One region of the Mesorhizobium sp. M4B.F.Ca.ET.058.02.1.1 genome, then DNA from elsewhere that is predicted to be linked to it. Evidence: predicted binding sites of a transcription regulator. Region 1 holds the regulator's gene; each other region holds the start of a gene.
What was found. The regulator LexA, encoded in region 1, represses DNA repair genes until DNA is damaged. The targets are predictions, from matches to a motif close to TGTTCNNNNTGTGTTCNG.

Region 2: the regulator LexA is predicted to act here: its motif matches at 2,243-2,260, upstream of EJ073_RS19705 (YifB family Mg chelatase-like AAA ATPase).
Region 3: the regulator LexA is predicted to act here: its motif matches at 1,593-1,610, upstream of dinB (DNA polymerase IV).

What each region holds. Positions count from the first base shown of each region.
Region 1 is NZ_CP034450.1:720,680-723,954, reverse strand. Features, by position in the region: gene trpC (indole-3-glycerol phosphate synthase TrpC) at 1-15, shown strand, start outside; gene moaC (cyclic pyranopterin monophosphate synthase MoaC) at 18-515, shown strand; gene glp (gephyrin-like molybdotransferase Glp) at 515-1,720, shown strand; gene lexA (transcriptional repressor LexA) at 1,837-2,571, shown strand; gene EJ073_RS03585 (ComEC/Rec2 family competence protein) at 2,565-3,275, opposite strand, start outside.
Region 2 is NZ_CP034450.1:4,019,922-4,023,196, reverse strand. Features, by position in the region: gene EJ073_RS19710 (malate synthase G) at 1-227, shown strand, start outside; gene EJ073_RS19705 (YifB family Mg chelatase-like AAA ATPase) at 622-2,154, opposite strand; gene EJ073_RS19700 (Ig-like domain-containing protein) at 2,432-3,275, shown strand, end outside.
Region 3 is NZ_CP034450.1:1,745,367-1,748,641, forward strand. Features, by position in the region: gene EJ073_RS08945 (pilus assembly protein TadG-related protein) at 1-990, opposite strand, end outside; gene EJ073_RS08950 (hypothetical protein) at 1,139-1,375, opposite strand; gene dinB (DNA polymerase IV) at 1,667-2,920, shown strand; gene EJ073_RS08965 (SRPBCC family protein) at 3,236-3,275, opposite strand, start outside.

The sequences.
Region 1 (3,275 bases):
GCCGAGGCGCTCTGACCATGGCGACCTCCCTCACCCACCTTGGCGCTTCGGGCGAAGCCAACATGGTCGACGTCGGCGACAAGGCCGAGACGGTGCGCACCGCGATCGCCGAGGGTTTTGTCTCGATGCGCGCCGAAACGCTGGAGATGATCCTTGCCGGCGATGCCAAGAAGGGCGACGTGCTTGGCACCGCGCGCATTGCCGGCATCATGGCGGCGAAACGCGCGCATGAACTGATCCCGCTCTGCCATCCGCTGCTCCTGACCAAGGTTTCGGTGGACATCGAGCCGGACACGTCCCTGCCTGGCCTCAAGGTCACGGCGCTCGCCCGCGTCACCGGCAAGACAGGCGTCGAGATGGAGGCGCTGACGGCGGCCTCCGTCGCCTGCCTCACCATTTACGACATGGCCAAGGCCGCCGACCGCGCCATGGTGATCTCCGGCATCAGGCTGGTCGAGAAGACCGGCGGCAAGTCTGGCGATTACAAGGCGGCCGGGCGCGGGGAAGGCGCTTGATGGCGCTGGTTCCTGTCGCCGAGGCGCTCGAGCGCCTGCTGGATGGAGCGGCGCCGCGGGCCAGTGAGAGCGTCGCGCTGATCGACGCCGCCGGCCGGGTGCTGGCCGAGCCCGTGGTGGCATTGCGCACGCAACCGCCCTTCAACGCCTCCGCCATGGACGGCTATGCGACGCGCGCCACCGACGTGGCATCCGTGCCGGCGCGGCTTTCGGTGATCGGCATGGCGCCGGCCGGCCGCGGCTTCGAAGGCAGCGTCGGCCCGTCGCAAGCCGTGCGCATCTTCACCGGCGCGCCAGTGCCGCAAGGCGCCGACACCATCGTCATTCAGGAGAATGTCAGGGACCTGGGCGGCGGCACGGTAGAGGTAACCCAGCCGACGGCGCAAGGACGCAACATCCGGCGTGTCGGACTCGATTTCGCGCAAGGCGATGTGCTGCTCGAAAGGGGCCGCCTGCTTGATCCCGCGGCACTGTCGCTGGCGGCATCCGCCAACCATCCGTGTTTGAGCGTGGTGAAGCGGCCGCTGGTCGCCATCATCGCCACCGGCGACGAACTGCTGCCGCCCGGCAGCGAGCTTGGTCCCGACCAGATCATTTCGTCCAACGCCTATGGCGTCGCCGCCGCCGCTCAGTCGGTCGGCGCCCGCGCGCTCGATCTCGGCATCGCCGCCGACCGCAAGGAAGCGATCGCCGCGCTGGTCAGGCAGGCCGTCGAGCAGCAGGCCGATGTCATCGTCACGCTGGGCGGCGCCTCGGTCGGCGACCACGATCTGATCCACGACGTGCTGACCGGCGAAGGCATGACGCTCGATTTCTGGAAGATCGCCATGCGCCCGGGCAAGCCGCTGATGTTCGGCCGGATGGGGCGCACGCGCTGTATCGGCCTGCCGGGCAACCCTGTCGCCAGCCTGGTCTGCTCGCAATTGTTCCTGAAGCCCTTGCTGGCGCGACTCGGTGGCCGCGACTTCCGGCAGGACCTGCGCGAGGCACGCCTGGGCACGGCGATGCAGGCCAATGATCTCAGGCAGGATTACGTGCGCGCCGTGGTCCGCGAAGAAGCCGGCTCAATGGTTGCCACCCCCTTCGGCATCCAGGACTCCTCGATGCTGCGCATGCTCGCCGACGCCAACGGCCTTGTCGTGCGGGAGCCCTTCGCCCCGGCTGCAGCCGCAGGCGACGCTTGCCGCGTGCTGATGCTACGCTGAACAAAACGTCAACGCATTCATTAAACTTTAAACGGTTGCGGAACACAACTGGAACAGATAGTGTTTGTTCTGGGTTTGTTTTTCTGATTCTGGTTTCAGAACCCGTGGGGGCCGCCATGCTGACGCGCAAACAACATGAACTCCTGATGTTCATCCATGAACGGCTGAAGGAAAGCGGCATTCCGCCCTCGTTCGACGAGATGAAGGAGGCGCTCGATCTCGCCTCGAAGTCGGGCATCCACCGGCTGATCACGGCGCTGGAAGAGCGCGGCTTCATTCGCCGGCTGCCGAACCGGGCGCGTGCTCTGGAAGTGCTGCGCCTGCCTGACTCGATCGCGCCCGGTCTCAATGCGGCGAAGAAGTTTTCGCCGAGCGTCATCCAGGGAAGCCTGGGACAGGGCAATCTCGGTCGGCAAATCAAACCGGCGTCGCCGTCGCGTACCCCCAGCAATGACGACGACGCTGTGTCGGCGGTGTCGATCCCGGTAATGGGCCGCATCGCCGCCGGCGTGCCGATCGACGCCATCCAGCACCAGACGCATTCGATCTCGGTGCCCCCGGACATGATCTCGGGCGGCGAGCATTATGCGCTGGAGGTCAAGGGCGACTCGATGATCGAGGCCGGTATCTTCGACGGCGATACGGTCATCATCCGCAACGCCGACACGGCGAGCCCCGGCGAGATCGTTGTGGCGCTGGTCGACGAGGAAGAGGCGACGCTGAAGCGCTTCCGCCGCAAGGGCGCATCGATCGCGCTCGAAGCTGCCAACCCTGCCTATGAGACCCGCATCTTCGGCCCTGACCGGGTCAAGGTGCAAGGCAAGCTGGTCGGCCTGATCCGGCGCTACTGAGCCGACGGCGCCAGTTTGACCACCGGTTTTTCGGGTCTCTGGTAAGGCGGCAGTCCCCTCGCCTCGCGAGAGTATTTGCGCTGCTCGTGCCATGGCCGGTAGGGCTTTTCGACCGCGTAGCGGATTGTTGCTTGCGCGCTCGCCGATTGCGGATCGAAGAAGACGGCGGCACTGCCGGAGCGGGCGAGCTGACGTTTGGTGACGACGAGGGCCAGCGAATTCCAGCAGGGACTGTAGGCGGTGGCGTCGTCGATGACGATCAGGTCGGCGAAGGCGCAGGCCGGCCGCGCCGTCTTGCGGTTTTCCGCGAGCGCCACGATTGCGCCTGACGGATGTCGGGCAAGGCATAGCCCGTCCCTGCAGTAAAATGGCGAGCCCGGCGGCAGGTCGAGCGGATCGATGTCGAAGCGTGCATCCCCTGTCTCGAAGGTCTCCGGCTCGACGATGGTCTCGGCCACCAGCGCGCGTTTCCAATTGTCGGTGGTGAATTCGTTCGACCGCACCCGGTTGACGGCGAGCTCGCCGCCTCCGATCGGCATCGCCACCAGATGCGCATCCTCCGAGATCAGCACATCGGGCGTGCGGGTATTGGAAACCGTCAGCAGGCCCGCCAGAGCGAAGGGGATCGCCGCAAGTCTCAGCCAGGTCGTGGCCATGGTCGCGATGACCAGCGCTATCGTCACGAAAAGCACCGACTGGATGGA
Region 2 (3,275 bases), 3.2 Mb from region 1:
ACAAGGTGTGCTCGGAAATTCAGGTGCGGGATTCGCTGCAGCGCATGGCGGCGATCGTCGACCTGCAGAATGTCGGCGACCCGCTCTACCGGCCGATGGCGGCCGACTTCGACAATTCCATCGCGTTCCAGGCCGCCTGCGACCTAGTGTTCAAGGGCACAGTCCAGCCGAACGGATATACGGAGCCGGTGCTGCATAGACGGCGGCTGGAGCTGAAGGCGCGGTAGCCGCTGGCTGATCGCCTGAACGGCAGCGGCCCGTCATGGAACGTTTCCGATGTATTTCAAACCGACATAGGGCCCGCCCACCGCAACGTTGCCGTTGTTGCTGTTGGGCACCGCAAGCTGAGATGCAGCGGGCTTCCTGCTCTTCCGGCCTGGCTTCACGGCAGGCTTTCGTGCGCCCTGTTTGACCTTATGGTTTCGAGTGCCTTGTTTTGCGACTTGGTTCCGTGCGCCAGGTCCTCCTTGACCTGCGGCCGAAGCGTGCAGGACACTGCCCAGCAGCAAGGCCGCGGCGGCGGTTACGGCAATCCCCTTCCTGAACATGCCCGTCATCCCTCCAAAAGGTTCACTTCGGCACTAGCCTATATGTTTTGCCTACGCGCGGCATCCGGCGGCTCTACGCGGCCTGCGCCATGCGCTCCGCGCTCATCCGGTAGGAAATCGCCTCGGCGAGATGGATGCGCCCAACGGTCTCGCTGGCGTCGAGGTCGGCCAGCGTGCGCGCCACTTTCAGCACTCGGTGATAGGCCCGCGCCGAAAAGGCGAGCTTCTCGCTGGCGTCCTTCAGCAGCGTCAGGCCCGCGCTATCCGGCCTTGCGATCGCCTCGATGATCGCGGGCGGGCAATGCGCGTTGGTCGTGGCGCTGGCGGCGCCAAGCCGTTCGAGCCGCTCGCGCTGGATCGCGCGGGCGCGCGCCACGCGCTGCGCCACCGAAGCGCTGGCCTCGGCCTTGTCGGGCCGGATCAGGTCGCTGGCGGAGACCGCCGGCACCTCGATCCTGAGGTCGATGCGGTCGAGCAGCGGGCCTGAGATGCGCGCCTGGTAATCGGTGCGGCAGCGCTCGCCGCGCAGGCAGCGATAGCCGGGCTCGCCCGACATGCCGCAGCGGCACGGGTTCATCGCCGCGATGAGCTGAATGCGCGCCGGATAGGTGACGCGGTGGTTGGCGCGCGCGATCACGCAGTCGCCGGTCTCCAGCGGCTGGCGCAGCGCATCCAGCGTCTGCGGCGTGAATTCCGGCAATTCGTCGAGGAACAAGACGCCGTGATGCGCGAGCGAGACCTCGCCGGGCCGCGCCCGCAAGCCGCCGCCCACCATCGCCGCCATCGAGGCCGAATGATGCGGGGCGCGGAACGGCCGCCGGTCGGTGAGCTTGCCCTCGCCGAGCTCCCCCGCCACCGAGGCTATCATCGAGACTTCCAAAAGTTCCTTCGGCGCCAGCGGCGGCAGGATCGACGGCAGCCGCTGCGCCAGCATCGATTTTCCAGAACCTGGAGGTCCGACCATCAGCAGATTGTGACCGCCGGCCGCCGCCACTTCCAGCGCCCGCTTGGCACTCTCCTGGCCCTTGATGTCGGCAAGGTCGGGCAGGTCGCGCGCCGCAAGTTGGATGCCGGCCTCGGGCCGCGACAGCACCTGCGTGCCGCGAAAATGGTTGGCGATCGCGATCAGGCTGCGCGGTGCGAGTATGTCGAAGTCCTTGCCGGCCCAGGCCGCTTCCGGCCCGCAGCCGAACGGGCAGATCAGCCCCTTGTTCTCGGCATTGGCGCCGATCGCCGCCGGCAGCGCGCCGGCGACCGCCGCGATCGTGCCGTCGAGCGACAATTCGCCGAGCACGACATAGCCGGCCAGCATATCGCCCGGGATGGCGCCGAGCGCCGCCATCAGGCCGAGCGCGATCGGCAGGTCGTAGTGGCTGCCTTCCTTGGGCAGGTCGGCCGGCGCGAGGTTCACTGTCACCTTCTTCGATGGCATCGACAGGCCCGACGCATGCAGCGCCGCCTGCACCCGCTCGCGGCTTTCCGCCACCGCCTTGTCCGGCAGGCCGACGATCTGCATGCCGACCTTGCCCGGCGCGATCATCACCTGGACATCGACCGGCACGGCCTCGATGCCCTGGAAAGCGACCGTGCGAACCCGCGCCACCATCTTGCTCTGCCCCCACTATCCGCCCGCCGGTCCTGCGATCAGGCGGCGAGCGGGTCAACCAAGACAACCACAGATTTTCGGATTGATCAAGAACATTACGAGAACAAATGCCGACGCCGACTGGAGCAACGGATTCCCGCTCGACACACATAATTAACCACATCGGAAAAAGGCGAGGCGCAGTTTGGTTTGTCACCGATCCGACGCGCGTACGATGCTATCGTTGGGATCGGGGGGCATCCACAGCACGTCCAGGCGCGAAGGCGAGGAAGACAGGATGCCGACCTTAAGCAATGGCAGCGAGCTCACCGTATGGGAAGAAACCGACAATCCCAATCCGAGCCCTGACGCGGTCCTTTTCAGCATTACCGAAACCGACGGCGATGTGATCGGGCCAATAGGAGCAAAGCCGGATTTCCCGTTCGGTGGGATCGACCTGGCTTCGGTCGATGTCTTCGACGGCTTCTTCACCATCACCAGCTTCACCAACGAGGGACGAACCGAGACCTGGACGACGGTGGAGACGCAAGTCTTCGACAATGAAGGCAATCTTATCCGCACCTTGTCCGACCAGGCCGCTTTCATGTCGGCCCAGATTGTCTCGGTCAACGCCGACAGCCCCGACACCATCACGGTGACATGGATCGGCGCGAACGAATATTTCGGCGGCGAAAACACCCAGTACGGGCAGCATCAGATCATCCTGGAAGGCGGCGTGCTGCAGCCCGACAGCTTCGTCAATCATGCGCCCAGCGCCGCCGATCTGAATGTGTCGGTTTCGCAGGGGCAATTTCTCGACGACATCAAATTCAGCGCCGCGGATGCCGACTACGATCTCCTGAGCTTTATCGTCGTGGACGGGCCGGACCACGGCGCCCTCGAGCAGAGCACGAGTTTCGACGGCAACTACTACCCCTTTCACCAGGGTCACTACGGCTCGAGCCTGCACTATCATGCCGACTTTCTGAGCGGCAATCTGTTTGACTACACCCCTGAGGCCGGCTTCGTCGGCACCGACAGCTTCACGGTTTACGCGACGGACGGCCAGGGCAACAGCAATGTGGCGACGATTACGATCACGGTGACGCCGCCGGCCGAATCCATCGCGCTGAGCGACATTA
Region 3 (3,275 bases), 1.0 Mb from region 1:
CCTGTCGCCGTAGAACAGCACGCCGGAATAGGTGCCGGAGGTCGGCGCGCTCAGGTTCACCGTGGCGTTGCCGTTCATGCTGACGGTGTTGCTGCCGGACATGAAGATGGTCACGCCGGTGCAGGGTGCGGCGCAGGTGATGACCGCGTTGGCGTTGATCTTGAAACCGCCCTGCACGACATAGACACCGGAAGAAAGCGCGACATTGCCCTTGAGGTCCATGCCGCTGCAGTAGGTGCCGGCCTGGAGCGTTTGCGACGTCTTGTTGCCGTTGACATTCCTGCACGGGTTGGTGGCCGCGGGCGTCGGCAGGCTGGCGTAAGGATCGGCGGCAGGCAAGGCCTTGGTGACGTTGGAGCTGCAGGTCGTGGTCGCCGGATTGTTCAGCACCATGCCACCGACGGTGACAAGGCAGTCGGCCTTGAGCGCGGCCGATCCCTGCGTCCTGATGGCGTCCGCAGCAACCGAATTCGACATGATGACGCAGCCGGTGAGGTTGACGCTGGTGTTGCCGGAGAAGAGCGCCGCCTGCGGGGCCGACTGATTGAGCGCCTGGACGCAGGCCTTCGAGGCGTCGGTGATCAGCGCTACCGCCCTCGCCCGCTGCGGAACCGGGCTGCTGTTGAAGATGGCCGTGAAATAGCGATCGAGCTGCTGGTTGACGATGACCTCGACCGCCTTCTTCGCGGTGTTGGGGCCTGAAGACGGCGGCGTGTTGACCTGGATCGTGCCAGCAAAGCCGTTGGTGGTTGCCGAGGTGGTGGAGGCGGCGACGATGGTCGGGTTGTCCGAACCGGCGACCTTTTCCAACGCGCCCGCATAGGCCGCGGCATCGGCCACCGCCTGCAGCTTCAGGCTGCTGTAGTACCAGAGCGAGGTCTCGACACCGAGGCCGGCGCCGCCAACGACCACCGGCAAGGCGAAGGCGAAGATGACGGCGACGTTGCCGCCCGCGCCTCTGCGTCCCAGCAGGCGGTGAAAGTGATCCATGAAGAAACGGGCGCGCAATGCCATGCCACCATATGAGCAGGCATGCATAAACGAATGCCTAAGATTTTCGCTCGACTTGTCGCGGGCGCGCTTGAAGGGCCGATTTTTCAAAGACTTGCCGCAAATGGCGCGTCTTTGATATAGCGGCTTATGGCGCCCTGAGGATATCGGCGCCCGGCTGCTCGTCGAACAGCACGGAACAGCCGCGTTCCAGCGCCACGGCCGACAACTCGTTCGCCACCATCTCGTCCGGCGAAATGAAATCCCCGGTCAGCACGCGCAATTCCTCCACTGCCCGTGCCATCGAAACCAGGCGTCCGGCGGCACGGCCGGTGACGCAGGCATTGACGATATAGACGAGGTCTGAAATCTCGAAGTGGCCCATGTCAGGCCTCCCGCAAACGGCGTCCCTATCCGTCAACAACGCCGCCGGCCAGACGATGTTCCGGTCTTCGGCATCGTACCTCGTAATGCTGCACTGCGCTGCGACGTCCCCCAAAGTGGCAAAAAAACGAGATTCCGACAAGATTGCGCATCCTCGCCGTTGGCCGCGACGAATGCCCTCGCCGGGCCCTCGGCGCCGCTTGACAACAGACCCTGTTTGTTCTCTTTTTGTTCGACAAAAAATTCCTTAAAACAGGCCCTGCTAATGCTGCAACGCCGCAAGGTGAACGGGATGGCGCAGGGCGCAGAAGCCACCATCCTGCATGCCGATCTCGACGCCTTCTATGCCTCGGTCGAGCAATTGCTCGACCCCTCGCTCAGGGGCAAGCCGATCGCCGTCGGCGGTGGCGTGGTGCTGGCCGCCTCCTATGAAGCGAAGGCCTTCGGCGTGCGCGGCGGCATGCCCGGCCGCAAGGCACGCGAGCTTTGCCCTGAACTCATCTTCGTCGGCGGCCACTTCAGCGAGTACCAGCGCCTCGGCGACGCGGCGATCAAGGTGCTCGACGATTTCACGCCGCTGGTCGAGCGGATATCGATCGACGAGGCCTTCGCCGACGTCGCCGGCTGCACGCATCTGTTCGGGCCGCCCGACGAGATCGCCCATGCCATCCGCCGCCGCGTGAAGGCTGAGCTCGGCCTGCCGATCTCGATCGGCGTGGCGCGCACCAAGCATCTGGCCAAGATCGCCTCGCAAGTCGCAAAACCCGACGGGCTTGTCGTGGTCGAGCCCGGCACCGAGCTCGCATTCCTGCACGACCTGCCGGTCACGCTGATGTGGGGTGTCGGCCCGGCGACCAGGGCGCGGCTGGCCGACATTGGCGTCGAGACCATCGGCCAGCTCGCTCGCACCCATGGCGGCGCGCTGAAACGCCTGCTGGGCCCGGCCGCCGGCGAAAAGCTCGCAGCGCTTGCCTGGAACCGCGACCCGCGCCGGCTGGAAACGCACCGCCGCGCGCACTCCGCCGGCGCGCAGTCGGCGCTTGGGCGCAAGCCGGCGCTGCCGCGCGTCTTCGTGCCGACGCTGCTGCATCTCGCCGACCGCGTCGCCAGCCGCCTGCGCGCCAAGGCGCGGCCCGGCCGCACCGTAACGGTGCGCGTGCGCTTCGCCGACATGCGCGCCGTCAGCCGCTCGGTGACGCTGGAGCAGCCGATCCAGGCCACCGCGATGCTGGCCGAGATCGCCGAGGAACTGGTGCGCGGCGTGCTCGCCGCCAATGCGCAGGAGCGGGAGATTTCGCTGCTTGCCATCTCTGTCTCGCATCTGGAGGAAAGTGCCGAGCTGCAGCTCGAACTGCCGCTCGGCCTCGCCGACGAGAAGCTCAGGCCCGGCAGCCGCAAGGGCCTCGCCCGCTTCGGCGCCGACCGCGCCATCGACAAGATCCGCCAGCGTTTTGGGCGGGAGGCGGTCGGCTACGGCACGGTGGCGCTGGAAGCAGCACGCTCGGTGCCGGATGCGTTCAGGGAGCTGGCCGAGAAGGAGCTGTAGTTGGCCGATCGCCAACCCTACCGGCGACCGGTGCTCCAGTAGCGGTGGACCCTGACGCCGCCGGCGCTTCCGCCGCGCCATGGCTCGCAGGCGATCCCGTCACGGTCGGCATCATGTGTCGGCCAGTAGCCGGGTGGCCCGCGACGCCAATCTCCCCGTCGGGGAGATGGCCGGCGGGACAGAGGGGGCTCGGCGGCGGGTGGCGCCCTGCGAGGACTCCCTCTCCGTCTGCTTCGCGGCCACCTCCCCCGCCATTTGGCGGGGAGAGGCGGGGCGTCGTCGCCGTCACCGCTGCGCTCTCTCGGGCGACATGCCCTACTGATTGATCTCGGGCTCGACGAGTTTTGCCAGGTTG